Flocculibacter collagenilyticus: one gene and its partners. The protein of the gene in region 2 interacts with the protein of the main gene of each other region in a pairwise test. Links are inferred from orthologs where the notes say so. Each region holds a gene or a part of one and is shown on either strand. Other genes may lie near its edges. The genes, in order: ftsL, ftsB and HUU81_RS02560.

Region 1 (8,534 bases), 2.6 Mb from region 2 along the record:
GTTCCTGATGCACATACAGGATCACCTTCAGTTGGCGTTAAAAAATCATCTTCCGTATAAAAAGCGCCATTTCTATCTGATGCAACCAATATATGGTCAAGCGTGTAGGTGGATAAATCCATTTCACCTGATAACGTACCATACATAATCAAAAAGCGGCGAATGCGCTGCTGATCACTGTTAGATAATGAGCTCCAATTTTCACGCTCAAAGACTAGTTGGTATTTTCCTTGTTGTTTAGGCGCTTCGCCCAATTGCATTCTTCCAACTTCTAATGTTTTTGCATAACCTGCTTTAGGAATATATCGACCATCTATATCGCCGCTAAAGAGGCCTGCAAATGCATTTGGTAAGAAAAGTAGAGATGTGCTAAGTAGTGCCGTTTTAGTAAAAGTTTTCATATACGTCTCCATGTAATTTATTGTTTTTATCCAAGTGTGTAATTGTTTAATAACAATCACTTTCTAAATTAGAACAATATAGATAAAAATCAATTAAAAAATTAATTAATTTGTATAAAAAGTGGTTATTTATCTTGTGGTAACCTATTAAGAGAGATAATTTTCACATTTCGGAGTTAAGTGATGGTAAACAGAATGAAATTTTTAAGTGGGTTTAATCATTATTCTGTGCAACAAAAAATACGCCCCATAGCACTAGCAGTATTATCAATAGGGTTAATATCGTGCGGTGGTAGCAGTGATTCCTCTACTAATAACACAGCAACAGTAGATGATAATTTCACGCTAACAACAAGCCAATTAAAGGTCTACAAACAAAGTACGGCGTTTAATGCGCCTATAGCTGCTTGTGTGACAAAAACGGAGTGCACGTTAGAGCAATTACCATTAATTGGACAGCGTGAAACGAATCCTTCTATATCAACGATAATGGAGCATGTGGTTGTTTCCCATGATTGGATGGGGCAGCGTTTTGAGCAGTTTTTACAAGCTATGCCGAGCGATATTCTGAAATTATTAGGCTCAGTAACCGCAATTGTAATTTCGAATGAGGTAAGGCCCTCTCACTACCGTGGAAGTACCGGGGCGATTTATCTTGATCCAGCCACACTTTGGATAAACGACGACGAACGAAAAACGATCAGCGTCGCACCGGATTTCCGCTCAGAATTCGGTGCTAACTTACAGTTTGATAGATTGTGGCGATACACTATTGCTGATGAATATGCGTGGCAATCTTATTCGTTAACAGAAGATACTGAGCGTTCCTTTAACGATGCAGTACTGCAAACAACATGGTTGTTATTTCATGAGTTAGCGCATGCTAATGATTGTATGCAATCGAGTGCTTATGGTTCACTCAATAAGTCGGCAACGTTTTCAGCTAACTTTGATCAGCGTGTTGCACTTGGTGAATGCACTTATCAAATACTAATGAACGAATCTCCGCTGCAGTCGGATGTTTGGTATGGCTTAGCTAATGTGTTATATCAAGGTGCAGACTCTACGGCAGAACAAAATGCTTTATCTCCTTATGAAGTGGCTGATCACTTTTCTTTAGACATAGCAAATGATACCTACAGTTATTCTAGTCCGTTAGAAGATGTAGCCATGGCATTTGAAGCGGTTATGATGAAGCTTCATTTTAATGCCGAGCGTGATATGGCGTTTGTGGCTAAATTCGATACATTTAGTTGCGAAGGCGTGCAAGTTAAGTGGGGGCAAAGGAATCGTCTAGCACAAACGGAAGTGTGGGACCGCGCTAAGCGCGTAACACAAATCATGCTACCTAGTATTGATTTAACTTCGTTAGAAAGTGAGCTAAATACGGCCACGAATAGTGTTACACAGATACCTACTGAACAAAGCTGGTGCGAATTATCAGTAAATGATGGGGCAATAATAGGTAAGCAGCAAATGTCTAACAGTGCCTACCACGCAGCGAAATCTGCACAAGATGAAGTTAAATATGAACGCTTCATTGCAGACCAGCTAAAAAACCAAATTAAGTTGCATTAGTGGCTATTGAGGCGACTTAAGAGCAAAAGCGTAAAGCATTTTTACGCTTTTGACTTATTACGTAAATAACGCTCTATTTCGCTAATATAGCCAGCTTGATATGACGGAAACTGCAGCTGATAACCAGCCTCAATAATTAAGCGATTATCACAACGTTTATTCATATTTAGGTCAGTGTGCTCGTTGAGAATTGTTGACTCAGGGTAATGTGAATGCATAAGTTGTTTGGCTAACCATGAAACCACATCATACTTTTTGGCTGGGTTATCGTCACTAGCTAAATATAACGGCGCTAAGGAAGCTTGTTGCGAGTGTGAGTTGATTAAGAACCTCAATACGCCTACACAGTCATTACGGTGAATGCGATTGGTATAAGCATGTGGATTGGCTTTCTCTGTTATTGCTTTTTTTTCATCAACTTGTTTAAGTAAGTGATGTCTGTTTGGCCCATAGATGCCAGAAAAGCGAACAATGGTATTAATCGTGTTACTAGTGCCAAAATTTGTAATAAGTTGCTCGGCTTCTAATAAGATCCGTCCGCGATAATTGGTGGGATTGGTCGCAGATTGTTCATTAACCCACTCGCCAGCATTTTGCGAGTAAACACTGGTTGAAGAAATAAAAAAAACCTTTGGCGTATGTTTCTTAACACTGGCTGCATTCTGCTGCAGTGCGCTCAGTAAATTTGTTAATCCTTGAAGATAAATCTGTTTATAACCTTTCTCGCTTCGTTCAGTGGGGGTAAGAATTACGACGACTTGATCAAAAAATGTAGACTGTGTGAGCAAGTCAAACAGCTCTATGTCTTTGGTAACATCACCATACAACATCTTAAAGGACTGAGCTGGATGCTGAGTTGATCTTTTTAACCCAGTTACACAATAACCGTCTGAGTGTAACGCTTTCCCTAAGGCAGTACCGATATCGCCACAGCCAACAATCAAAATGTTTTCACTCATACCATATTTGCCTTCTTTTAAGTACTAAGGAGTTGTAGAAGCTGTTTAGGATAAAATAGATTTGTTTTTTATTTATCAGTTTTTTGTGTAAAAACTCGTCTAATAAAATCTTAAAAAATCCTCTCCACTTTTTACCACTAATTTCAGCAACTTCGTTGTAAGCCGCAAAAAATAAGGGGATATACACTTTAAAATAGCGGCTTTTGGCTTGACAATATAGTGACTAAGTCCCTAAACTGTGTCTTAGTGGGAAAAAGTGGATCATAGTGGATCTGATATCTCAATTTCAACCCACAGTAAATGAATAAATAATCAATATAAAAATCAATAAGTAGGAAAATATGCTGCGCGGAGCAAGCTCTCTTTCAATCGACAGTAAAGGCCGAATGGCGGTACCCACCAAGTACCGTGATTTGCTAATGGCTGACTGTGATGGAAGTATGATTTGCACAGTAGATTTACATCAAAGCTGCTTATTACTTTACCCCCTAACCGAATGGGAAGACGTAGAAGCGCAATTACGTCGTTTTTCCAGTATGAATCCCCATGAAAGACGCATTCAACGAGTATTATTAGGTAATGCAGCTGAATGTGACATGGATAAAAATGGCCGCCTATTATTACCAGCAACATTAAGACAGCATGCGAACTTATCAAAGCAAATTATGCTGGTTGGGCAACTTAATAAATTCGAAATTTGGGACGAGCAAACTTGGCAAGATCAATTAAAAGAAGATATTGATGCCGAGATGAATGGCGAGTTCGAACTTTCTGACAACCTTCAAAGTTTCACTTTCTAATGACCAGTCAACAATCTCATATTTCTGTTTTACTCGAAGAGTCGATAGAGGCTCTTGCTATTTCTCCTGACGGCATATACATGGACGGAACCTTTGGTCGCGGAGGTCATTCTCGTGAAATTTTATCTCATTTAGGTGACGAAGGCCGTTTGTATGCCATCGACCGTGACCCTACCGCGATAGAAGCTGCAAAGCAATTTGCTAATGACCAGCGCTTCTCAATTACGCACAGCGCATTTTCTGCACTTGAACAAGTAGCGATAGATAATGACATTTGCGGCAAAGTTGATGGAATTTTGCTTGATTTAGGTGTTTCCTCTCCTCAATTAGATGAAGCCGATCGTGGTTTTAGCTTTATGAAGGATGGCCCACTTGATATGCGCATGGACACTTCTTCAGGTGAAACAGCTGCCGAGTGGATAGCTCATGCTGATGTAGAAGATATTTCATGGGTGCTGAAAACGTTTGGAGAAGAACGTTATGCGTGGCGTATTGCTAACCGCATTGTGGATACTCGTGAAGAAAACCCAATTACCACCACAGCACAATTAGCAAAGCTAATTAAAGATGCATCACCCACTAAAGAAGACAAAAAACATCCTGCAACTCGTAGTTTTCAAGCGATCAGAATTTATATAAACAGCGAGTTAGATCAAATCAAAACAGCACTGGAAGCGGCACTGGCTGTACTAAAGCCGGGTGGAAGACTTGCCGTCATTAGTTTCCATTCGTTGGAAGATCGTATTGTTAAACAGTTTATGCGTAAACACAGCAAAGGCGATCCAATACCTAAAGGTCTGCCTTTAACAGAAGAGCAAATTCAACGTAATTTGTCGTTAAAAACGATAGGGAAAGCCATTAAACCATCTAAAACGGAAATAACGACAAATAGCCGTGCGCGCAGCTCCGTTCTCAGAATTGCGGAAAGGTTGTCACATGCCTAAAAAAATAAGACAACCCCATCTAGCAATTGAAGTATTGAGAGATTTAGGTAAGCGTAAGCTTACCTTGGGGCTTTTATTTTTAAATGTGTTGGTAGCAATTGCGATTGTGCAAACGTCGCATTTAAGTCGCCAGCAAATTATTCAGCAAGATAGTTTGTTACGTGAAAAAGACAATCTAGATTTAGAGTGGCGCAAGCTGTTATTAGAGCAGCGTGCATTAGCTGAGCATAGTAGAGTGATGCATTTAGCAGAAAAAAAGCTCAATATGCATTGGCCATCTGCTGATGAAGAAGTTGTAGTAAGGTTACCCTAATGGCTAGCGCTAAGATGACCAAAACAAAACAAAGCAAACAACCTATGGTAATAGGTTGGCGATTTGTGACGGTCATGGTGGTCATCAGTGTGGTATTTACCGCGTTAGTTGCTCGTGCAGCTTACCTTCAAGTAATTGAACCAGAAACACTGCGTAAAAAAGCGGACTTACGTTCTTTGCGTGCTAAATCAAAAGACGTAATGCGAGGCATGATCACCGATCGCACTGGGCGAGAATTGGCAGTGTCTATTCCAATGAATGCGATTTGGATAGATCCTAAGCATATCTTTGACTATGAAGTAACGGGCGATTCTGCCATAGATCACCAAACTAAAACGGAATTCCTCCAACAACTAAAAGACAGTAAGCGTTGGCAAGCGTTGGCAGAGGTATTAGGCTGGAAATGGCAAACGCTATACGACAAATTAGTGGCAAATCAAAACAAACGATTTATTTACTTAAGTCGTCAAGTTACACCTGCAGTTGCCAACTATGTTGATGAGCTTGATTTAACGGGCGTCTATCAAAAGCAAGAAGCAAAACGTTTCTATCCTACTGGTGAAATCTCTTCTCACTTAGTCGGCTTTACCAATATTGAGGGTAAAGGGTTAGAAGGCATTGAAAAATTATACGATGCGCACCTACAAGGTGAATCCGGATTACGAAAAATAAGGAAAGATGCCAAAGGCAGGGAAGTGGAGGTGCTGCAAGAAGAAAAAGCAATTCCTCCTGAAGACATTGCGTTAAGTATTGATCAAAGAATTCAAGCACTTGCCTACCGCGAACTAAAGTCCGCGGTAGCGTCGTTTAAGGCATCGTCCGGATCTGCAGTGGTGGTGGATGTAACCACCGGTGAGATTTTGGCAATGGTAAACAGCCCATCGTTTAACCCAAACAACCAAAACGAATTCAAAGTTAATACCAAAAAAGAACGCGACCATTTTTATTATAAAACCCGAAACCGCGCTGTAACTGATATTTTTGAGCCCGGCTCAACATTAAAACCATTAGCGGTGTTAAGCGCCTTAGAGTTTGGGTTAATGGAAATTGATGGGGTTGTAGATACGCACCCAGGCTGGCTGAGAGTTGGCGGACAACGCGTGTCAGACTTACCTAAAAACTACGGCAAAATTTCATTAGAAACGATTTTACAAAAATCCAGCAATGTGGGGGTTGCTAAGTTGGCGCTGGGCGTACCCAAAGAGCACTTGCTTGATGCCTTTTATCATATGGGGTTTGGTTCAGATACTGGAACAGGGCTGCTTGGTGAAAGCAGTGGCTTGTTTGGCGATCGTACTCGTTGGTCAGATTTTGAAATAGCAACCTTATCGTTTGGCTATGGGATAGCAGTGAGTACTGCTCAGTTGGCAAGAATGTATAGCATATTGGGTAACCACGGTGTTTCTTGTCCACTGTCTATTTTAAAGTTAACCAATGAACCGTACTGCGAACGTGTGGTAAGCGAAGAGAACGCACAAGCCTTATTAAATATGATGGTGTCGGTATTAGATGAAGATGGTACTGCCCCGAAAGCAAAAGTAGAGGGATATCGTATTGCAGGTAAAACGGGCACTGCGAAGAAGGCTGCCGCTGGCGGGTATGGTAACGAATATGACTTGTCGTTTGCTGGTGTTGGGCCTGTTAGTAATCCTCGTTTAGCTGTTGCGGTAGTGGTGAATGAGCCCGGCGGCGATTACTACTATGGTGGTGAAGTGGCTGCACCGTTGTTTTCAAAAGTGATGACAGGCGCATTACAAATTTTGAATGTTGCGCCTGATGATAAACAGATCACAACCGTTGCTAGCACAGGAGGTCGTCGTGGAAACTAGTTATCTTCCTATAGTTACGATGCGTTCTTGGTTGAACGGGTTTGCTATTGAAGCGCCAGAAATCGCCATTAATAATATTTCTGCTGACTCACGTAGTATTCGTCAAGGTGATTGTTTTATAGCGCTATTTGGAGAGACTACAGATGGTGCGCAATTTATTTCACAAGCAGTCAAGAAAGGTGCTGTGGCAATTTTGGCATCGTCAAATTGCAATATTGACTATCAAGGCGACATCCCTGTTATTGAAGTCGATAATTTAGAAAAAATCATTGGTGAGCTAGCATCTGCATTTTATCAGTATCCCACAAGTAAAATGAAGTTAGCAGGTGTTACCGGCACAAATGGTAAAACAACAACCGCATTTTATATCGCTAGCATCGTTGATGCGATGGGAAAATCAGCAGGACTGATCGGCACGCTTGGGCAAGGCATGTTAAATAATCTAGCGCCTTCGCTAAATACCACGCCTGGTGCAATCGAGCTACAACAGCAACTGCATGCACTTCAGCAACAGCATTGTGAGGTGGTTGCGATGGAAGTGTCTTCTCATGGCTTGTATCAGCACCGAGTAACAGGGTGTCAGTTTGATACGGTGATATTTACAAACCTAAGCCGCGATCATTTAGATTACCACAGCACTATGTCTGAATATAAAGCGGCAAAAAAGCGTTTATTTACAGAGTTTAATGCGGCGAACAAGGTAGTCAATATCGATGATCCGGTAGGGCAAATGTGGTTTAACGAGTTTAAACAACAACCCAACGCAAAGCTTATTGCATTCGGTTGTTGGCAGCCGGAATTAGAAGCCGAATATTATGTGTGTTATTCCGATTTATCGTTTACGCAAGCGGGTATTGCCACAACATTGAAAACATCTTGGGGTGATTTTCAATTAACAAGCCCAGTGTTTGGCTTATTCAACTTATCTAATTTAGTTGCTGCAATTGCCACACTTGTTTCAATGGGGTTTGACATGGCAACGGTTATTGAAAACTGCCAAGAGTTGACTTCTGTAGCTGGGCGTATGGAAGTATTTAAAGGCGAACAAGGTGCTACGGTAATTGTTGATTATGCACATACACCAGACGCACTTCTATCAGTATTGTCAGCGGTGAAAGAGCATAGTTATAAGAAAATATGGTGTGTATTTGGTTGCGGTGGAGATCGGGATAGCGGTAAACGTCCTCTCATGGGCAGTATTGCCCAACAACATGCTGACTTTATTGTAGTGACGAATGATAACCCTCGTACAGAACAACCTGAATTAATTATAGATGGCATTTTAAGCGGCATGAAAAGCGCTGGAAATGTGATGATAGAACCCGATCGTCAAAAAGCAATATGGCAGGCATTTCAATGTGCTGATGACGACGATGTAATAGTAGTTGCCGGTAAAGGGCATGAGGATTATCAAGTGATAGGTGAAAAAACGGTTTCGTTCAACGAACGTGCAATTGTTGCCAGTTTAGTCTGGGGAGCAGCCTAATGATAAAAGTAACATTAGCGTGGTTAGCTAAAAAGCTAGACGCAAAATTAGTCGGAAAAAATCGCGATATCGAGCACGTTAATACTGACACTCGAACATTACAACAAGATGAACTTTTTATTGCATTACGTGGGCCTAATTTTGATGGGCATAACTTTGCTGATTTAGCGGTAGAAAAAAAAGCGGCGGCAATTGTGGTTGATCATCAATTAGATATCGATATT
Region 2 (11,301 bases):
CATTATGTTTAATAATGATTAAGTTACCATAACCTCTTAATGCGCTTCCTGCGTATACTACTTTTCCATCGGCAGCGGCCAAAATTTGTTGACCTTTTCTTCCTGAAATATCGATTCCTTTATTACCACTTTCACTATTAGAAAATGGCGATATCACCTTGCCTTTAGTTGGCCAAATCCAACTTCTAATCTTGTTTGACTTTGATTTAGTTGGCTTTTTATCTGGTACTGAATTTACAGGCTTACTATGACCATACTCCCCTCTTTTTGTATCCGCAAGTTTTTTTTGATTATTTTTTGAGCTAACATTTGTACTCCCACTTGGGGCAGTAGCTTTTTTATTTACGCTTGGTCTTTGAGTATGGATTTGTTTTTTTTGATTTTTTTTCTGGGCGTATTGTGCTGCACTTTTGGTGGTTAAGTTCAGTACTTGCCCGGGATAAATTCGGTAAGGTTTATTGATGCGATTAATCGCCGCTAAGTGTCGAAAGTCAACACCTGCCCGCCACGCAATTGAAAAGAGTGTTTCACCTTTTTTTACTACATATTTATCGCTGCGAATCGAATTTTTCTTTCGAGTAATATTCGCTTCAGAACCTGACGAAACAGCAACCACTGGCGCAGGAGTATGGCGTTGCGAGCATGACGCTAACAGTATGACTAACACAATAAGTATGCTGTAGTGTTTTATCACGCTATGCAAACTCCCAAACAATGACTTCTACTCATCAGGTTCTATCGTTTTTTCTTTACGATATTTCACCAACTTAAAGTTAGGCTATCGGTAAATCAAAAAGGCGACTACCGCCAATATAATTACACTCCAACCAATCACATCAACGTAACGTCTTAACTTATGTTCCATTTCAGCTCCGCCCCAACGCATTAAACCTGCCACTAAAAAGAAGCGTAAACCGCGGCTCACAAACGATGCAACAATAAACGGAATAAACAACATATTCAGCAAGCCTGCGCTTACTGTAAATAATTTATACGGAATAGGTGTAAAACCTGCTAAAAACACCACCCAAATTCCCCACTCGGTAAACCAAGCAAGAATGGTGTCGAACTTATCAGTGTAACCAAAGCTTTCTATCATCGGTGCGACAACTGGCTCGAATAAGGCATATCCCAACAAATAGCCTACTGCGCCACCCAGCACAGAAGCAACGGTGGTTAATAGTGCATAGTGCCAAGCGCGATGCGGCTTAGCGAGCGACATAGGAGCCAGCATCACATCGGGTGGAATGGGAAAGAAAACAGACTCCGCAAATGTTAGGCCTGATAAGTAAGCAGGGGCATGTCTATGCTTTGCCCAACGTAACGCTAAATCATACAAATAGGTGAACAACTTCACTTTAATTCTCCTGGTACTAACGGCACAAACCTAACTGATTCTACCTGTGTACTTTTAAATTTATTGCCTTCGCGTGTAATCACTTCAAGCACCTGAACATCAGCCCCAACGGGGATCACTAACCTGCCACCTTCCGCCAATTGTTGTAATAATGCCTCAGGCACGGTAGGTGGAGCGGCGGTAACAATGATGGCATCAAATGGCGCTTTTGACTCCCACCCCTGCCAGCCATCGCCATATTTAGTTGAAATGTTATATAAATCGAGCTGCTTTAATCTACGCTTTGCCTGAAACTGCAATGTTTGAATGCGCTCGATACTGCAAACGTGTTCAACTAGTTGCGCTAATATAGCGGTTTGATAGCCTGATCCCGTGCCCACTTCAAGCACGTTCTTTTTCGGCCCATCTTCAAGTAACAGTTCAGTCATTCTTGCTACAATGTAGGGTTGTGACAGTGTTTGCCCTTGTCCTATTGGCAATGCCGTATTCTCATACGCTTTATGCGTGAGCGTTTGCGGTAAAAATATGTGCCTAGGCGTATTAGCGATAGCGCGTAATACGTGACGGTTTTTTATACCTTCTCGTTCCAGCAGTTGGGCAAGCTGCTCAGGACTCCTAGGGGAGTTATTATTCATGGGCGAATTCCATTTTTATTCAATCGCAAGGTTAGCTAACCGAGCCCCCTTACTGTGTATTACTGAAATCTACTTCGCTCATCCAGTTTGCTAAACTTTCAATGCTATTGTAAGCCGTCATATCAACGGTTAATGGTGTGATAGAAGCATAACCTTGGCTAACTGCTTCAAAATCAGTGCCTTCTCCTGCGTCTAGCTCCGAACCTAGCGAACCATACCAATAAATTGCACGACCCCAAGGGTCAACCTGTGCAGTCATTGTTTCTGCTTTATGTCGCTGTCCTAATCGCGTGACTTTAACACCTTTAATCTCATTTAGCGGCACATCGGGCACATTTATATTTAAAATTTGATCAGCAGGTAACGGATGTGTTCGTAAACGTTGAATCACTTTAACGGTGACTGCCGCGGCGGTTTCATAATGCTTTTCTTCTTTACCAACTAGCGACACAGCAATAGCTGGTAACCCCATATGACGCCCTTCTGTCGCGGCGGCTACCGTGCCTGAATACAGTACATCATCGCCTAAATTAGCACCGTGATTAATACCCGCCACGACTAAATCTGGCTGACCGTCATATAACTGGTTAATGGCCAAATGTACACAATCTGTGGGGGTACCATTAATCGATGCAAAACCATTTTCAAGCATATGCACGCGCAATGGGTTTAATAATGTTAAAGAATTACTGGCACCGCTACAGTTTCTATCTGGGGCAACCACTTTTACATCGGCAATGGTAACAAGCGCATCGTATAACTTTTTTATTCCCGGAGCATGCGCCCCATCATCATTACTTAATAAAATTCGCATAAGGTTAGCTCTTATTATATTGAGATCTTAATACATCACTGTAATCGCTGTAATTTATCGCTTCTCTTAATAAGCTGGTTGCAAAACAGCCAGACGGTAAGGTAAATGATAAAACAATGCTGCTATCGTCTATTTTTTCATAGGTAAATGTCAACGGCTTCAATATGACACGTCTTCTGTCATTACCCGCTCGTAACGCATCTAGCCCAGCGATCCACGCTTGATAATCAGTAACGGCTGATTGCTCTATGGCGCCAGCATCATCTTTAGCAAAGGCTAACTCGTTACCTACTAACGGAGCTGACAAACAAATCTCTTGTTTAGCGAGGCGTTGTAACGTTGGTTCATCAAGCGGTGCAGCAAAATATGAATTAACATCGGGGAACATAAACAAATCGCCTTCTAACGGCGAAGTCAGCACATTTTGCTCGGCGCGCTTACTTACAATTAAATTAAATAACCAAGAACGTGCCGCTGAAATCACTAATCCGCGCAGCTTTTTATCACGAATTGCTTCACCTGCGAACATCCGCTCTGCTAGTTGTAAATTATTACCTTCAATACCAAAGCGTTGCTCACCAAAATAATTAGGCACTCCGAGTGACTCTATCAGCCCTAGGCGGCGAACCAAGGCTGTATAATTTTCAATGTCGCGTATGACTAATGTGAACTTATTACCCGACAAACACCCAGTGCGAAGCTTCTTTTGATGCCTTGTGTGCTCAATCACTTTAATCGTATCAGTAGAAAAAGCGTCCCAATCTAATTCTTTCTTAATCGGTACTGGCACACTAAACCACTGACGCGTTATTGCATTCCTGTCTTTTAATCCTGCGTAGCTCACATCACGAATTTTCACGCCAGCAAATTTTGCTAACTTTTTAGCGACAAATTGCGTGTTTTCACCGATTTTTTCAATATATAAGCAAACATGTTCGCCTTCGCCAGTTAGCTCAAAGTCGAGCTGTTCTTCAACCCGAAAATCGTCAGGATGACGTCGAATAACACCTGTAGCTTCAGGTGTACCATGTAAGTAAGCTAATTGATTAAATTGTTTTTTAAAATCGAAGTCACTGTCGTCGCTGTTATGAGGTTGCTGCGAGTTAGCCATGGAAATTGCCTTAAATATATTTCAAAATTATAGTGTTGTAACTAGCACAACAGCATGCGCTGCAATACCTTCTTTACGACCTGCAAAACCGAGCTTTTCGGTTGTTGTTGCTTTCACATTGACTTGATCAATCGCAACATTTAAACACGTTGCGATTTGTTCACGCATCGCCACAATATGCGGTGCCATTTTAGGTGTTTGGGCAACAATCGTTAAATCTACATTACCTACTTGGTAGCCTTTCTCTTTGACCGACTCGACCACCTTTTGCAACAAAATGCGGCTGTCTATATTTTCAAACTCTGCATCGGTGTCAGGAAAATGCTTACCAATATCACCTAATGCGACTGAACCTAGCAGTGCATCGCATAAAGCGTGCAGTGCCACATCACCGTCTGAATGGGCAAGCAACCCTTCATGATGCGGTATTTTTACACCACCAATCGTGATGGGACCACTACCACCAAATTTATGCACGTCGTAACCATGGCCAATTCTAATCATTGGATATTGTTCCTTTATTCATCTTGCATTAAAAATGCAGCCAGCTTTAAGTCGACTGGTCGGGTAATTTTAATATTTTCAGCGCTACCTTCAACAAGTGCCACTTTCTCCCCAATATATTCAATGGCTGATGCTTCGTCGGTAACGGCAATGTTATGTTTCATTGCTTGCTCAATTGCATTACATAATAGTTCGCAGGGAAAAAGCTGGGGTGTAAGGGCATGCCATAACTCTGAACGATCAATCGTTTTATTAATGGTAACGCTACCATTCACCGTTGTTGCCTGTTTCATCGTATCTTTTACAGGAGCCGCTAAAATACCACCATATTGATTATGTAAGCATGTTTGAATTAACAGCGAGATATCTTGATTATTCACCAATGGCCTTGCGGCATCATGCACCAATGCCCAAGTATTTTGCTCGGTTTTTGAATAGTTAGGAGAGTTAAGAATAGTGTTAAGTGCCGATAATACCGAGTCTGCTCGCTCTTTACCGCCAGACGCAACATGAACGCGTGGGTGATTGGCAATAGCGAGATCTGCGTAGTAGGCATCACCGTCAGAAATAGCAATTACAATATGATCAACTTCAGGCTGATTAAGTAACTTTTCTACCGTATGCTCTAAAATTGTTTTGTTTTGCAGCATCAAATACTGTTTAGGTATATCAGCCTGCATTCTTGCCCCAACGCCAGCAGCTGGAATAACGGCAATAATCTGTGTTTTTTTCATTATGATCGTTATAAATTGAAAGTGAAAAAGTAAATGGGTGGGTCGTATAAGTGACTAATCGTTAATAACGCCCCTCTGGCGGAATAATTCTAAAAAAAGTTTCACCTTCTTTAATTAGCCCAAGTTCATTACGGGCACGCTCTTCTATTCCTTCCGTGCCAATTGTTAAATCGGCGACATCTGCCGCAAGCAACTCATTGCGTTTTTGTAATTCTTGATTGCTTTCAACTAGCTTATTTACATCGCCTTGGTACTTTTGATAGTCCTTAACGCCGTTATGACCAAACCATAACCGATAGGCCGAGAACAATAAAATAACCAGCAACACAATATTGAACAAGCGCATTGGTTAGGCCATCCCCATAAGCAATTATTATTAGATAGGTAAATAGTAACGTGGATAGAAAAATATACAAAGCGGAAAAACACTAGCGGCAGTACTTAAAGGCGATTTCCACTGCCGCGTTTCATGACGATTTATTCAAGTTTTAAAATAAAAGCACTTTGCGAATATCATTGATGTATGTATTGTTAGCAATATAACGATCACTCGCTAACAAGTTAAGAAACACTATGCTTTCATTCGTGTTCATCGTTAAGTTAATACCGTAGCCACTTTTATCATTTTCACTATATTTAACCACAACGGTGATAACCTGCTCATTTCCTTTGGAAACTACTACAATAAACGGCTTGATTATTTGCCTATTGTTTAAGTACGTTAATGCTTCAAAGGCTAAGTTAATACGCTCATTTTCAGTGCTTAATGAGCTCAAAAGCTGTCTGAATTTACGTGCAATCTTAGAGGCATCTTGTCTTGTACGAGATACATCTTTAGCATTATGGTTTTGCAGGATTTCAAACCGGCAACTTTGTGGTCTAAGATTTTGCTTAATCTCTTGAATACATGCTGTAATATCAGCTTTCTGCGTAACCAAACTTTTAGCATGTAAGTTGAACGATGCGATGGCTAACATGCTCGTTAACAGAATTGAAAAGCGCATGGTTAATTTCTTCCTTATTAGAGTTTCCACTTATTGAGTAGCTAGCTGTAAAACAAATTCATATTTGTTGTGAAAGAGTACTTCTGAATTATATTAGTCACTATAGTCCCACATAAGTACATATTTCTTTGATTTAGTGCGTAGAAGGAATTCACCACACCAATCATCATATGCGGGATGTTGTAGTGCAAGAACACTTTCAATTTCTGCAGTATTGATCAGATTAAATATCGGAGTCTTTCGAAAATGAGTAGAATATAGATTAATGAACTTCGCCACCGGAAATTCATAAAGAGTAAAATTTCGGATAAATTCTTCTACCCCTAGTTTTTCGCAAAAAAAGCATCGTGGCATTTCCTCAAAAATGGAATATGCCAGCAAAATATCGTCTGCCACATCGCCATTACTTTCTATTAAAAAAACATTATTTGCATATTCAATGTGTCTATGTATCGAAACGGAAAGTCGTTTTAAAGAGTCTGTATATAGCCCGTGTAACTGGTATTCCTCAAATAAGTTTTTGAGTCCTTTGTTATCCATAGATAATCCAACTTTTATATAAGAAGTGTCATACTTCAGCTCTGTCATTGCTCATTAGTTAATGTAATGATATTTAACCGCATTACATTAAGCCTGAATCGCGGGCGATTTTTCTATAACATTTGAACTCTATTATCTCTTCACCTACCTTGCTGTCTCACTTACTGCGTCCATTGCCATATAATTAGACTTAAGCGCTATGGTGTTGTTCAATGCAGTGGCGTTTTCAAGCTTGTTTAGTATTTCACTATCAGGCAAGCATTCATTATCTAAGAATTTCACAAATTCTAAAATGGGATCACAAAATAATATATCTAATGATAATCGGTTCATGCCATATATTCCTCGGTGGATCATATTTGCGCTAAATACCAATAAGTCGCCTGCCTGTAAGCTAACTTTCACTCCAGCAGGTAAACTTTCGTAATTTTTACGTCCACATTGCTCTAAGCGAACATTCAACTCTTCACGAGTGTCCCAACGCTTGTGGGTTTCGGGTATTAGTTCTATGCCTGGCTCATCCATTAGGGGGATCCTAAAATGAAGCACATTAGCGCCTGAAAGCGCTGATTTTTGCTCCTCTACAGACAGGTGATATTGCGGATCCCTATGCCAGTAATTCCTTTGATCAAGATTTACAGGATCAAAAAATAGCTGCGTATTCATAAAAGCAGGACAAGTCCCCATAATCTCAGTAACCCTGTCCATCAGCTTATTGGAGCCAATAAACTTGAATAACCGCTCTCTTGCAGGCTTCTCAAGATGTTTTTTAGCTGTTAAATAAGCCGAGTTTACTGCTTTTTCCTTATAGAATTTGGCATTTTCCTGCTTCCATGATCGATGGAACTGCATAATCACTTCACGAAGATTATGGAGCTCTTGTGAGGTAAAAACTTGCTTGAAAACTACATATCCCTTCTCTTCATAATCACTATCCATAAAACATCTCTGCCTTTTATATCTAAAACAATTAAAGAGGCTGCTAGGCGATAAACAACTTAATCGCCCTGAATTTAGATAAGTTAAATATCACTCATTAAATTGGCTTAAGCGCCTTAATTACTTGTGCGTCGACCCAATAAATATCAGCTTTATTTCCGCCATATGAGCGAAGAAAGAAAAAATACTTCCCATCGGGCGAGACACTGCCATAGGCATCTTCAAATTCTGAGTTGATTTTATCACCCAAATTGATGGCTGCTCCCCATGAGCCATCATCTTTACGAAATGAAATATATAAGTCACTACTTCCATACCCTCCCTCGCCTTGGTCATCCCATATCAAGTACGACTCATCAGGCGCAATAAAAGGATGAGCATTCCAATCTCCCATTTTAATATCTATTGCCTTGGGAGCTTCACGCTTGCCATCTATAAACCGCGAGTAACGAATTGGTCCCGACTTACTCGCTTCATCAAAATAGTAAGTGCCAGAAGACGAAGCAGTAAGCCGCATAATTCTATAATCTTCAAATGGCGCCCCTAAACTTTTCACATCAGACCAACCTGTATCAGTTCGCTCTCTATACTTTTTACCTAAATGCATAACCTTACCGTCAGGAGAAATAAATGGTTCTCCCGATTTAGGAGATATAACAGACTCAATCCATTGATTACTCTTATATTGAACAACAACTAACGTATTACTTTTATGTTCTCCGCCTCTTCTGCGTATATAAAACTCATCTAATTGAGGAGGAATAGCGTAAGCACCTTCTCTATATTCTGTTTGAATAATATCTGGAGCAAATAATTCAGGAGTTGAACCAGGTGGCTTTTGCCCTAAGTAAGGACCTTCAGGTACGGACGATACTCTTTGGCTATAAACCCCACACCCTAATACCACTAATGAAAATAAAAAAACAATAGAAATACGCTTCATGATTTTCCTTATAAGTTTAACTAGTCACATTTATATCTACCCTCTCAAGCCTAATTAACCAGTTTTAGCGGCTTTGAAGGGGTTTTCCAGTTTATGCGTGTAGTAAGAAGCAGCTCGCGCAACGTTAATGCGCGAGGTGACGTTTTTAATTGATTGTTCCATCTATGACCACAACACGCAGCGGTTAAAATGGCTTTTACGGGTTTTAATAATCTTACTTGCGTACTGTTTATTTGAGCATCGCTTGTTTCATCGATTAACGGCTTTGCTAAGCAATTATCCGTCTTGAACCAGCCATACTGATTTAAATGAATACGTGTACCGTCTTTGGCGATTTGATCTACAGAGTCTAGCGCAATAGTTTCTGTACCATGATCAACCACACTCAGTGGCACTATCATGGCCAGTACGGCATGATGTTGATAAAACTGGCTGACGACATCCGATGTTTGTTTTGTTGAAGGGCAATGCTTGGATTGTTTGGCAAACCATGACGCGTTTTCAGAATCTAGCTGTAACGGTGTTTCAATATTTAGTAATGTTTCTGCCGCACGCTTTACGTAATGCGGTAAGCTAGCACAGCGTTTTTTTAAAGAAAGGTGGTTTAAGTTTGGGTCATTGATTAATGAGAAAAGTTCTCTTTGGTACAGCGCATTGCACAGCTGAGCATATCTGAGTTGCTCGTATTTATCGTGCCATAAGTGCTGTTGTTGTCCGTAGAGATCGTGTTGTACCAAAACTTATCCAACGAGTGTTTAAATTATCAGCTATCTCTAAAGTAATATATTTTAAGCAAAAAGAGTATAAAAAATAGCAATAAAGCCGCAAAAGCGGCTTTATTCATTAAGGCTTACCCAAAAAACTCTGGGTGAACTAAGTATTACTGACCTTTAATTTCAGTGCGGCCACGGTATACCGCTTTGTCTGCTAACATTTCTTCAATTCTTAATAATTGATTATATTTAGCAACACGGTCAGAGCGACAAAGTGAACCTGTTTTAATTTGTCCTGCTGCAGTGGCGACTGCTAAGTCAGCAATAGTGGCATCTTCTGTTTCGCCCGATCGATGAGAGATAACAACAGTGAAACCTGCATCTTTCGCCATACGAATCGCTTCTAACGTTTCTGTTAATGAACCGATTTGGTTAAATTTAATTAAAATCGAGTTACCAATACCATTATCAATACCACGTTTAAGAATTTTCGTGTTGGTTACGAATAAATCATCTCCCACTAACTGCACTTTATCACCAATTTTATTGGTTAAGCTTGCCCAGCCATCCCAATCAGATTCATCTAAACCATCTTCAATCGATACAATTGGGTACTTTTGAGTAAGTGCTGCTAGGTAGTCACCAAAACCTTCTGAGTCGAATACTTTGCCTTCGCCTTTTAGGTCGTATTTACCATCTACATAAAATTCAGATGCCGCACAGTCTAACGCTAGTGTAATGTCTTCATTCATTTTATAGCCAGCACGTGCAACGGCATCCGTGATCACAGCTAACGCTTCTTCATTAGAGGCTAGGTTTGGTGCAAAACCACCTTCGTCACCTACCGCGGTACTTAAGCCTTTTTCAGTAAGTACTTTTTTCAGCTGATGAAAAATTTCTGCCCCCATACGTAGCGCTTCGCGGAAGTTTTTAGCGCCAACTGGCTGAACCATAAACTCTTGAATATCTACGTTGTTATCAGCGTGCTCGCCACCGTTTAAAATATTCATCATTGGCACAGGCATTGAATATTCACCAGCTGTACCGTTTAGCTCGGCAATATGTTCGAACAGTTGCACACCTTTATCTTGTGCAGCGGCTTTTGCTGTAGCAAGAGATACCGCTAAAATTGCATTTGCGCCTAATTTGTCTTTATTTTCAGTGCCGTCTACTTCAATCATCGCCGCGTCTATCGCTTTTTGATCATACGCATTCATGCCAATTAGTGTATTAGCAATTAGATTGTTAACATTGTCGACTGCTTTTAATACACCCTTACCTAAATAGCGTGCTTTATCGCCATCACGTAGTTCTAGTGCTTCACGTGAACCTGTAGAAGCACCTGAAGGTGCACATGCTCTGCCCCAAGCTCCGCCTTCTAAATATACTTCTGCTTCCACAGTTGGGTTGCCGCGTGAATCCATAATTTCACGGCCTAGCACTTTTACAATCTTCGACATCTTATATTCCTCTGTATCTTGTAGGGTAGGTATTTTTATCTATACCCGTGCCACTTGAAGGTGCTGCGTTATTGGCTGTACGCCTTAATACCCATCACTTAGTTTATCTAAGTTCATGATAATTCAGTTGCTTGTCGCCTACCTGCCTCTTCATTGCTTGGGGTATATTAAAAAAGCCGTGTCGAGAAGTACACGGCTTTTAATTTAATTATTGCTATGAGTTAAAAAGTTCTTTTTGCGCTTGCCCGGCGGCGGCAACAAACCCTTCAAATAATGGGTGTCCGTCTCGTGGCGTAGAGGTGAACTCTGGATGGAATTGCGCAGCCACAAACCAAGGATGATTTGGGTTTTCAATTATTTCAACTAGGTTTTTATCTTCAGACAAACCTGTGAATTTTAACCCCGCCTTTTCTAATTGTTCTACGTAGTTGTTATTCACTTCAAAGCGATGACGATGGCGCTCAAAAATCTCTTCAGATCCATAATGTTCATGTGCTTTGCTGCCTTTAATAAGATGACACTTTTGCGAACCTAAGCGCATGGTGCC
Region 3 (9,323 bases), 2.6 Mb from region 2 along the record:
GGCAAAATTGCAGTGCTTTTAGGTGGAAACTCTGCTGAAAGAGAAGTGTCGTTAAAGTCTGGTAACGCTGTCTTAAATGGACTGCTTAAAGTTGGTGTTGATGCTATTGCATTTGACCCCGCAGAGCGTGATTTACAAGAATTAAAAGCCTTAAAAGTTGATAAAGTCATGATCGTTTTGCATGGCCGTGGGGGCGAGGATGGCTCAATCCAAGGGGCGTTGGAACATTTAGGTATACCGTACACAGGCTCAAATGTACTTGGTTCGGCTATTGCCATGGATAAAGTGAGAACAAAGCATATTTTCACTGCACTAGGTTTACCTACGGCAAATTACGGTATTGCACTAAAAGATGAAAACGTTGATTGCGTTAAATTGTTGGCTGAGCTAGGCGGCAAAGTGATGGTGAAACCTGCCAATGAAGGATCAAGTATTGGCATGGCGATGGCTGACTCTGTGAATTCATTACATCAAGCAATTGAGCAGGCATTTAAGTTTGATGAGGAAGTTTTGATTGAGCAATGGATTGAAGGCAGAGAGTTTACTGTATCAATCCTCAATGGCGAGGCACTACCCGTGATCGAGATGCGTACACCGCACCAATTTTATGATTACAGTGCTAAGTATCAGTCATCAAATACAGAGTATTTTTGTCCTTGTGACTTACCAGACGCACAATCTAAACAATTACAGCAACATGCATTGCGTGCATTTAAAGCGGTTGGTGCTAAGGGCTGGGGCAGAGTTGATGCTATGCAAGATCAACAAGGAAATATGTACTTATTAGAAGTGAATTCAGTTCCTGGGATGACGGAGAAGTCATTAGTGCCAATGGCAGCGGCGGCTTATGGATTGTCGTTTAGCGAGCTGTGTATGGCAATTGTTAAAGGTAAAAATAATTGAACTTAATTCACGTTTTGCAATTACCACTCAACAGTGAGTGTAAATAAGGATGGATAAGCAGCTACCAATGCTATTGGCGAAGTCGCGTTACTTAAACTGGTCATTTTGGCTAGGGGTGATGTTTTTTGTTGTTGTATTGGTAGGGCTTACTTATGTTGGTCAAAAAGTGGTTTTTTGGTTAGGTGAGGGCGGAGACGCGCCGGTTAGTGAAATTATTATTATGGGTGAACGGCACCATACTAACGAAGAAATGATCACACAAGCCATTACACCAGAGCAATTTACCAGCTTATTTGACCTAGATGTTAATCAGGTGCAGCAGCAAGTAGAGGCACTACCATGGATTTACAGCGCCTCAATTAGGAAACAGTGGCCGGGTAAATTACATATTTATGTGGTTGAGCAACAAGCTGTTGCGATTTGGAATAACGACTTGTTATTAAACGTAAATAGTGAAGTATTTTCAGCGCCAATTGCACCAGAGCAACGTTTATTACCTAAATTGTTTGGCCCAGAAGGTAGTGAAATCGACGCGTGGCGAGAGTTTAAAGGGTTAAATGCATTACTCAAAATTAATGATTTTGAGATTAAAGAGTTGTTATTGTCAGAGCGTTTTGCTTGGCAAGTTGTATTAAGTAATGGCATTCAATTGCAATTAGGGCAGAAAGAAACGGTAGAGCGGGTTCAGTGGTTTATAGATTTATATCCCACTATATCCACGCATAATAATGCGCAAATTGATGTTGTCGATTTACGATACGACACAGGATTAGCGGTGAAATGGAAGTCAAATAATGAAGAATTACAAAAGAGTTAAACATGTCAAAAGTGACTGAACGAAATTTAATTGTTGGCTTAGATATTGGCACATCGAAGATAGTGTCGTTAGTTGGGGAAATTACGCCCGACAATAAACTAAGCATTGTGGGAGTTGGTGCACATCCGTCACATGGCATGGATAAGGGTGGTGTAAACGACTTAAACTTGGTGATTCAGTCGGTACAACGCGCAATTGATGAAGCAGAGTTAATGGCTGATTGTCGTATTTCATCTGTGTTTTTGGGGCTATCAGGTAAACATGTTAGATGCCAAAACGAAAATGGCATGGTACCCATTAACGACGCAGAGGTAACGCAAGAAGATGTTGATAGCGTGATCCATGCTGCAAAGTCAGTTCCCATGTCGGCTGAGCGACGTACATTACACGTTTTACCACAAGAGTTTTCGGTTGATATGCAAGAAGGTATTAAAAGCCCAATTGGCATGTCTGGTGTAAGAATGGAAGCCAAAGTACATATTATTAGTTGTGCCAATGATATGGCAAAAAACATCGTCAAATGTATTGAGCGCTGTGGGTTGCAAGCTGATCAACTGATATTTAGTGCACTTGCATCAAGCTATGCGGTGTTAACCGATGATGAAAAAGAACTGGGTGCCTGCGTTGTTGATGTAGGTGGCGGCACCATTGATATTGCAATTTTTACAAATGGCGCATTAAGGCATTCTGCAGTTATCCCTGTAGCAGGTAATCAAGTTACCAGTGATATTGCCAAAATATTTAGAACGCCAATCAGTCATGCTGAACAAATTAAAGTGCAATACGCTTGTGCAGTAAGAAGTATGGCTAGCATGGAAGAGAATATTGAAGTACCAAGTGTAGGCGGTCGACCAGCTCGTTCGATGTCGCGCCACACGCTAGCTGAAGTTGTGGAGCCGCGCTATCAAGAAATTTTTGAATTGATTGCAGAGGAAATTAGTAACAGTGGACTTGAAGATCAAATTGCAGCGGGCGTTGTATTAACAGGTGGTACGGCAAAAATGGAAGGCGCAATCGAATTTGCTGAAGAAATCTTCCAAATGCCAGTGCGTTTAGGAGCACCAACCAACATTGTAGGGTTAACCGACTATGTTGATGACCCGTCTTATGCAACGGCAGTCGGTTTACTGCTATATGGCAAAGAAAAGCAAGGATTAAGTCGTCAGGATGCTACTCAACAGGAAGGTATGAGTGGTCTAGTTAATCGCATCTCTAGCTGGTTTAAAGGTGAGTTTTAACTAAACGGAAAGTCGATGCTGCTATTAATAGCGAGCAGTCTAACAGCATATAAGAATATTAAAGTTTAATAAAATTAGTAAGCAAAGTAACGGAGAGTAGGTCTATGTTTGAGTTAATGGAAAATCATAGCGAAGAAGCAATTATCAAAGTAGTCGGCGTCGGTGGCGGCGGTGGTAATGCAGTTGAACATATGGTTCAACAAACAATCGAAGGTGTTGAGTTTGTAACAGCAAATACTGATGCGCAAGCATTGAGAAATTCAAATGCAAACACCACTATACAATTAGGCACTAACGTTACTAAAGGATTAGGTGCTGGTGCAAACCCGGAAATTGGTCGTCAGTCAGCAGAAGAAGATCGTGAAACAATTCGCCAAACGTTGCAAGGCGCAGATATGATCTTTATCGCCGCAGGCATGGGTGGTGGAACAGGTACAGGCGCAGCTCCAGTTGTTGCTGATGTAGCGCGTGAAATGGGAATACTAACGGTTGCCGTTGTTACTAAGCCATTTCCTTTCGAAGGTAAAAAGCGCATGAATTATGCTGAGCAGGGCATTGATATGCTTTCTCAACATGTTGATTCATTAATCACCATTCCTAACGACAAACTCTTAAAAGTGTTAGGTAAAGGCACTAGTTTGCTTGATGCGTTTAAAGCGGCAAATAACGTATTACTAGGTGCGGTACAAGGTATTGCAGAGCTAATTACCCGCCCAGGCTTAATTAATGTCGACTTTGCGGATGTTCGAACGGTTATGTCTGAAATGGGCACCGCAATGATGGGAACCGGTATTGCAAGTGGCCCAGATCGTGCTGAAGAAGCGGCGGATGCGGCTATCTCTAGCCCATTACTTGAAGATGTTGATTTGTCTGGTGCGAAAGGTATTTTAGTTAATATTACTGCTGGTATGGATATTAGCATTGAAGAATTTGAAACGGTTGGTAATGCGGTTAAAGCATTCTCATCAGAAAATGCAACGGTAGTGGTAGGTGCAGTTATCGATCCTGAAATGACTGATGAACTGCGCGTAACTGTAGTTGCAACGGGAATTGGCGGTGAAGCAAAGCCAGATATTCAATTGGTGTCTGGTATGGCTTCAAAGCCAGTAGAAACCAAAGTACCAGAATATAAAGCGACAGGTTCGTACGATAACAGTTCTGCTGCGCCAATTATAGAACGTACAACAGCGGTGCCTCAGCAACAAGTTCAGGCACAGCCACAAATGCAAGCGCAACCTGTGTCTTCGCAAAATGTAGCAACGTCGCCGAATGCTGATGCGGATTATTTTGATATTCCAGCATTTTTGAGAAAACAAGCGGATTAATTGGTAAATTTGCAGATTGGTGCAGTTTTTTATATAATACGCCGCCACTTTATAAGTGATGCTTAAAATATAAACAACTTTTTATATAAGGTTTGTATGATTAAACAACGTACAGTCGAAACATCAGTAACAGCAACAGGAGTTGGTCTTCATAAGGGAGAAAAGGTTACGCTTACTCTCCGACCTGCGCCGGAAAATACAGGTATTGTATTCCGTCGTATTGATCTTGATCCTGTCGTGGAGTTTAAAATAACGCCTGAGCTAGTTGGTGATACGACCATGTGTACGTGTTTGGTTAATGAACAAGGAGTTCGTTTATCCACAACCGAGCATTTACTGGCGGCCGTATCTGCACTTGCTATTGATAACTTAGTGATTGATGTTGATTCAGCAGAAATCCCTATTATGGATGGCAGCTCATTACCATTTATTTATCTTCTTCAACAAGCAGGTATTGAAGCGCAAAATAGTGCGAAACGATTCATTCGTGTTAAGCGCACTATTCGTGTGGAAGAAGGCGATAAGTGGGCTGAAATCAAACCAGCAAACGAGTTTAAGATTAATTTTGCGATTGATTTTGATCATCCAGTTATTTCGCAGTCTCAACAAGTAATGACATTGAGTGTAACACCGCAAAACTTTATTAATGAGATTAGTCGTGCGCGCACGTTTGGTTTTATGCATGATATTGAGTATTTACATGCTAATAATTTAGCGCTTGGTGGCAGCATGGATAATGCCGTTGTACTAGATGAGTACAAGGTACTTAATACAGACGGCTTGCGTTATGATGATGAGTTTGTAAAGCATAAAATATTGGACGCAGTTGGCGACTTGTATATGGCGGGCCATCCCCTATTGGGTGAAGTATCAGCGTATAAGTCGGGCCATGCCCTAAACAACTTGTTGTTATGTGAGTTAATGAGCCAGCAAGATGCATGGGAATTTGTTACCTTTGAAAATGCAGCGGATGCACCTAAAACGGTTCTGGCGGCACAAACTGCCTAGTTGTTGAGTTATAGATTCTTATAAAGAGGAGCGAAAGCTCCTTTTTTTGTATTTGCTCATTATGATTTATTTTTATCAGCAAGCGCTGCTAATCGTTCTAATTTTTCTTTCAAGCTATCAGGTACATGTTGTGCAGCATCGCGTAATGCATTAGCCGCATTTTGAGAAAGGTGTTTAGGTGGTAAATCAGGTTCTTTTTCTATTTTGAGCTGTTCTTTGGGTACCACTTTAATTTCTATGTTAGCTAATTCTGCAATAAATTCAGTGCGAAAAGCTGTTAAAATTCCGCCTTTTACGTAGTTAAGGCGCATTGCAACGGCGGGTGAAAAGGTTTCAATAACTAGCATTCCTGAGCGATAATTGCTAACCTGACATGTATCAGATATGTTTAATCCAGTGTTTTCGAACACATATTTTGCTAGAAAATCAGTAAAGCGATTTAATAGTGCCCCTTTAACTGCAAAAGAGCTAAGGGTGTTGCTTTTTGTTCCTAGCAATTGAGTTAATGATTGAGGTGTATTCTGCTTATGCATGGATGAGCCTTGCGGAATCAACAAGTTTATATATATGAGTTTAACAGTTTTTTATCGTGGTAAGAATCTAAGATTTTCGTCTAGGTTAACAAAACCGCAGACGCTAATCGTTTTTGCAGCGCTAATCACAGTCATTATTGCTGCTAGTAGTGGTTTGTCAAATTACCGCGAATCTCAGCGGGTTCATCAGCAACTTCTTGCATCTCAAGAAGAATATAGCATCCAAAAAAATGACCTCATTGCTTTAAAAAATCAAGCCAAGCATCAACTTGCAGCCATGAAGCTAAAACTCGCTGAGGTGCAAGGCCAAATTAACCGACTTAATGCATTTGGCGAAAAACTCGCAGAAGTGGCAGATATTCCTCAAGATGAATTTAATTTTGAACAAGTACTTGCACTAGGTGGGCCAGCACAAAGTACGGCAGAGGAAGTTACGGTTGATGTTTCTACGATGATATCTGAAATGGATGACATGGTCTTAACACTAGATGATCAAGAAAGAAAGATGCAGCTACTTGAATCTATCCTCCTCAATCACCATATTGAAGATGGTGTTTATATTTCGGGTAGGCCAATTAGTTCAGGCTGGCTGTCATCATATTATGGCATGCGTAAAGATCCATTCACTAAAATGCCAGCGATGCATAAAGGGATCGACTTTGCAGGTAAAGAAGGGGCTGATATAGTGTCCACGGGGTCTGGAGTAGTTACGTGGGCTGGCGAAAGGTTTGGCTATGGAGAACTAATCGAGATTGATCACGGCAAAGGTTTGAAAACTCGTTATGGCCATAACAAAAAAATCTTAGTAAATGTAGGCGATGTAGTGGAAAAAGGTCAGACAATCGCTAAAATGGGCAGCACTGGACGTTCCACTGGTCCTCATGTACATTACGAGATTATTCGCAAAGGCCAGCAGCTTGATCCTTTGAAATATGTACACCGACGAACGAAATAACGTGACACAGCGCTAATATCGTCCTTATCGACAGAATCTTGCAATCGGCCTTACTGGCCGATTGCTTTATTTATAACTCTAATAAAATGCTTTAAGCACTTGCCAAAAGTGCAGCGGTTAACGGTTGAGAAACATGATAGGTAAACTTTTTAAAAAATTATTTGGAAGTCGTAATGACAGATACGTAAAGTCTTTACGAAAAGTTGTAGAACAAATCAACGCGTTAGAAGCAGATTTAGAAAAACTGTCAGACGATCAGCTAAAGCAAAAAACCGCAGAATTTAAAGAGCGTATTAGCAAAGGCGAAAGCTTAGATGCGATATTGCCTGAAGCATTTGCCGTTGTACGTGAAGCGAGTAAGCGTGTATTTGGCATGCGCCACTTTGACGTACAGCTGATAGGCGGTATTGTACTTCATAAAGGTAAAATATCTGAAATGCGTACAGGTGAAGGTAAAACGTTAACGGCTACTTTACCTGCCTACTTAAATGGCCTGTCTGGTAAAGGTGTGCATGTTATCACGGTAAATGATTACTTAGCCCAGCGCGATGCAGATACAAACAGACCGCTGTTTGATTTCCTTGGTATGACCGTTGGTTGTAATATCCCGAACATGATGGGCGGCGATAAGAAAGCGGCTTATCAGGCTGACATTACTTACGGCACCAATAATGAGTTTGGTTTTGACTATTTGCGCGACAACATGGCTTTTAGCACAGATGATCGTGTACAGCGCCCACTTAATTTTGCTGTTATTGATGAAGTAGACTCAATTTTAATTGATGAAGCGCGTACTCCATTAATTATTTCAGGGCCTACTGAAGACGGCTCTGCATCTTATCAGGCGGTTAATCTTATTGTTCCACTGCTAGAGCAGCAAGAAAAAGAAGATGAAGAAGGGGTTGAAGGCGACGGCGACTTCACGGTAGATGAAAAAGCGAAACAAGTTTTCTTAACAGAGCGTGGCCAAATACGTGTTGAAGAAATCTTGGTTGAAAGAAAGTTAATGGAAGAGGGCGACTCTTTATATTCGCCAGCAAATATCTCGTTATTGCATCACGTATACGCTGCACTTCGTGCGCATAAGCTATTCACAAAAGATGTTGACTACATTGTTAAAGACGATCAAATCATTATTGTTGATGAGCATACTGGCCGTACAATGGAAGGTCGTCGTTGGTCTGAAGGTTTACACCAAGCAGTTGAAGCTAAAGAAGGTGTGAAAATTCAAAATGAAAACCAAACACTTGCATCAATTACATTCCAGAATTACTTCCGTATTTATAACAAACTATCTGGCATGACAGGAACAGCTGATACAGAAGCGGTCGAATTTCAGCAGATCTATGGGTTAGAAACGATAATTGTGCCTACCAATAAGCCTATGGTTAGAGATGATAGAGCGGATTTGGTTTATTTAACGGCAGCTGAAAAATACGATGCGATCGTCGAAGATATTCGTGACTGCCAAGAACGCGGCCAGCCTGTTCTTGTGGGTACGGTATCGATTGAAACTTCAGAGTATTTATCAAATATTCTTAACAAAGCAAAAATCAAACATAGTGTGCTAAATGCTAAGTTCCACGCTCAAGAAGCACAAATTATTGCCGATGCAGGTCGTCCAGGTGCAGTAACGATCGCCACCAACATGGCTGGTCGTGGTACCGATATTGTATTAGGTGGTAATTGGCAACTTGAAACATCTCAGCTGGAAAATCCATCGCCTGAAGCAGCTACGAAGATAAAAGAAGAATGGCAAGCTCGTCACAAGCAAGTATTAGATGCTGGCGGTTTGCATATTATTGGTACAGAACGCCATGAATCACGTCGTATTGATAATCAGCTACGTGGTCGTTCTGGTCGTCAAGGTGATGCAGGTTCGTCTCGTTTCTATTTATCAATGGAAGATCCGTTAATGCGTATCTTTGCTTCAGAACGTGTTGCGAATATGATGCGCAAGCTAGGTATGGAAAAAGGGGAAGCCATTGAGCACCCTTGGGTTAACCGAGCAATTGAAAATGCACAACGTAAAGTAGAAACGCGTAACTTTGACATTCGTAAGCAATTGTTGGAGTTTGATGACGTTGCTAATGATCAACGTAAAGTGGTTTACCAGCAACGTAATGAGCTACTTGATGAAGGCGATATTAGCGAAACAATTAGTGCAATTCGTGAGGATGTGCTGAGCAGTATTATCGATCAATATATACCACCACAGTCATTGCATGAAATGTGGAATATTGAAGGCCTTGAAGAGCGTATCCGCGTTGATTTTGCGGTTAATTTGCCTATTCAAAAGTGGCTAGATGAAGACGATAAGTTATTTGAAGAAAAGCTGCGTGAGCGCATTTTGGCTGAAATCGTTGAAGTATATCGTATGAAAGAAACAATGGTTGGCGAAAGTGTGTTACGTCAGTTTGAAAAGTCAATCATGTTACAAAGTCTTGACCAGCATTGGAAAGATCATTTGGCGGCAATGGATCACTTGCGTCAAGGCATTCATTTACGTGGTTATGCACAAAAGAATCCTAAGCAAGAGTATAA

Evidence for each region.
Region 1: the proteins of ftsB (region 2) and ftsL interact in binary tests that used the Escherichia coli proteins (3 or more experiments, as listed by UniProt). The link is inferred for Flocculibacter collagenilyticus from one-to-one orthologs.
Region 3: the proteins of ftsB (region 2) and HUU81_RS02560 interact in binary tests that used the Escherichia coli proteins (3 or more experiments, as listed by UniProt). The link is inferred for Flocculibacter collagenilyticus from one-to-one orthologs.

Annotation. Positions count from the first base shown.
Region 1 is NZ_CP059888.1:563,700-572,233, forward strand. The notes cover bases 3,336-6,334. They hold ftsL (cell division protein FtsL), read left to right. Parts: upstream 3,336-4,674; coding sequence 4,675-4,995; downstream 4,996-6,334. Other genes in these bases: mraZ (division/cell wall cluster transcriptional repressor MraZ), read left to right, coding at 3,336-3,738; rsmH (16S rRNA (cytosine(1402)-N(4))-methyltransferase RsmH), read left to right, coding at 3,738-4,682; HUU81_RS02515 (penicillin-binding transpeptidase domain-containing protein), read left to right, coding at 4,995-6,334. Also shown: HUU81_RS02485 (hypothetical protein), read right to left, coding at 1-401; HUU81_RS02490 (hypothetical protein), read left to right, coding at 597-1,979; HUU81_RS02495 (SDR family oxidoreductase), read right to left, coding at 2,021-2,938; more of mraZ, read left to right, coding at 3,280-3,335; more of HUU81_RS02515, read left to right, coding at 6,335-6,824; murE (UDP-N-acetylmuramoyl-L-alanyl-D-glutamate--2,6-diaminopimelate ligase), read left to right, coding at 6,814-8,310; murF (UDP-N-acetylmuramoyl-tripeptide--D-alanyl-D-alanine ligase), read left to right, coding at 8,310-8,534. UniProt on the Escherichia coli protein: Essential cell division protein. May link together the upstream cell division proteins, which are predominantly cytoplasmic, with the downstream cell division proteins, which are predominantly periplasmic.
Region 2 is NZ_CP059888.1:3,144,069-3,155,369, forward strand. Bases 3,860-6,812 are described here. They hold ftsB (cell division protein FtsB), read right to left. Parts: upstream 5,502-6,812; coding sequence 5,217-5,501; downstream 3,860-5,216. Other genes in these bases: truD (tRNA pseudouridine(13) synthase TruD), read right to left, coding at 3,860-3,917; ispF (2-C-methyl-D-erythritol 2,4-cyclodiphosphate synthase), read right to left, coding at 3,945-4,421; ispD (2-C-methyl-D-erythritol 4-phosphate cytidylyltransferase), read right to left, coding at 4,436-5,155; HUU81_RS13995 (hypothetical protein), read right to left, coding at 5,644-6,159; HUU81_RS14000 (hypothetical protein), read right to left, coding at 6,253-6,699. In the rest of the region: HUU81_RS13955 (peptidoglycan DD-metalloendopeptidase family protein), read right to left, coding at 1-694; HUU81_RS13960 (YqaA family protein), read right to left, coding at 779-1,357; HUU81_RS13965 (protein-L-isoaspartate(D-aspartate) O-methyltransferase), read right to left, coding at 1,354-1,992; 5'/3'-nucleotidase SurE, read right to left, coding at 2,042-2,806; more of truD, read right to left, coding at 2,811-3,859; HUU81_RS14005 (phytanoyl-CoA dioxygenase family protein), read right to left, coding at 6,844-7,638; HUU81_RS14010 (TolB-like translocation protein), read right to left, coding at 7,736-8,581; HUU81_RS14015 (hypothetical protein), read right to left, coding at 8,632-9,318; eno (phosphopyruvate hydratase), read right to left, coding at 9,462-10,754; HUU81_RS14025 (CTP synthase), read right to left, coding at 10,969-11,301. UniProt on the Escherichia coli protein: Essential cell division protein. May link together the upstream cell division proteins, which are predominantly cytoplasmic, with the downstream cell division proteins, which are predominantly periplasmic.
Region 3 is NZ_CP059888.1:580,031-589,353, forward strand. What follows is about bases 1-2,836. They hold HUU81_RS02560 (cell division protein FtsQ/DivIB), read left to right. Parts: upstream 1-952; coding sequence 953-1,720; downstream 1,721-2,836. Other genes in these bases: HUU81_RS02555 (D-alanine--D-alanine ligase), read left to right, coding at 1-903; ftsA (cell division protein FtsA), read left to right, coding at 1,723-2,836. Also shown: more of ftsA, read left to right, coding at 2,837-2,958; cell division protein FtsZ, read left to right, coding at 3,063-4,283; lpxC (UDP-3-O-acyl-N-acetylglucosamine deacetylase), read left to right, coding at 4,380-5,291; HUU81_RS02580 (DUF721 domain-containing protein), read right to left, coding at 5,351-5,824; HUU81_RS02585 (M23 family metallopeptidase), read left to right, coding at 5,859-6,779; preprotein translocase subunit SecA, read left to right, coding at 6,913-9,323. UniProt on the Escherichia coli protein: Essential cell division protein. May link together the upstream cell division proteins, which are predominantly cytoplasmic, with the downstream cell division proteins, which are predominantly periplasmic. May control correct divisome assembly.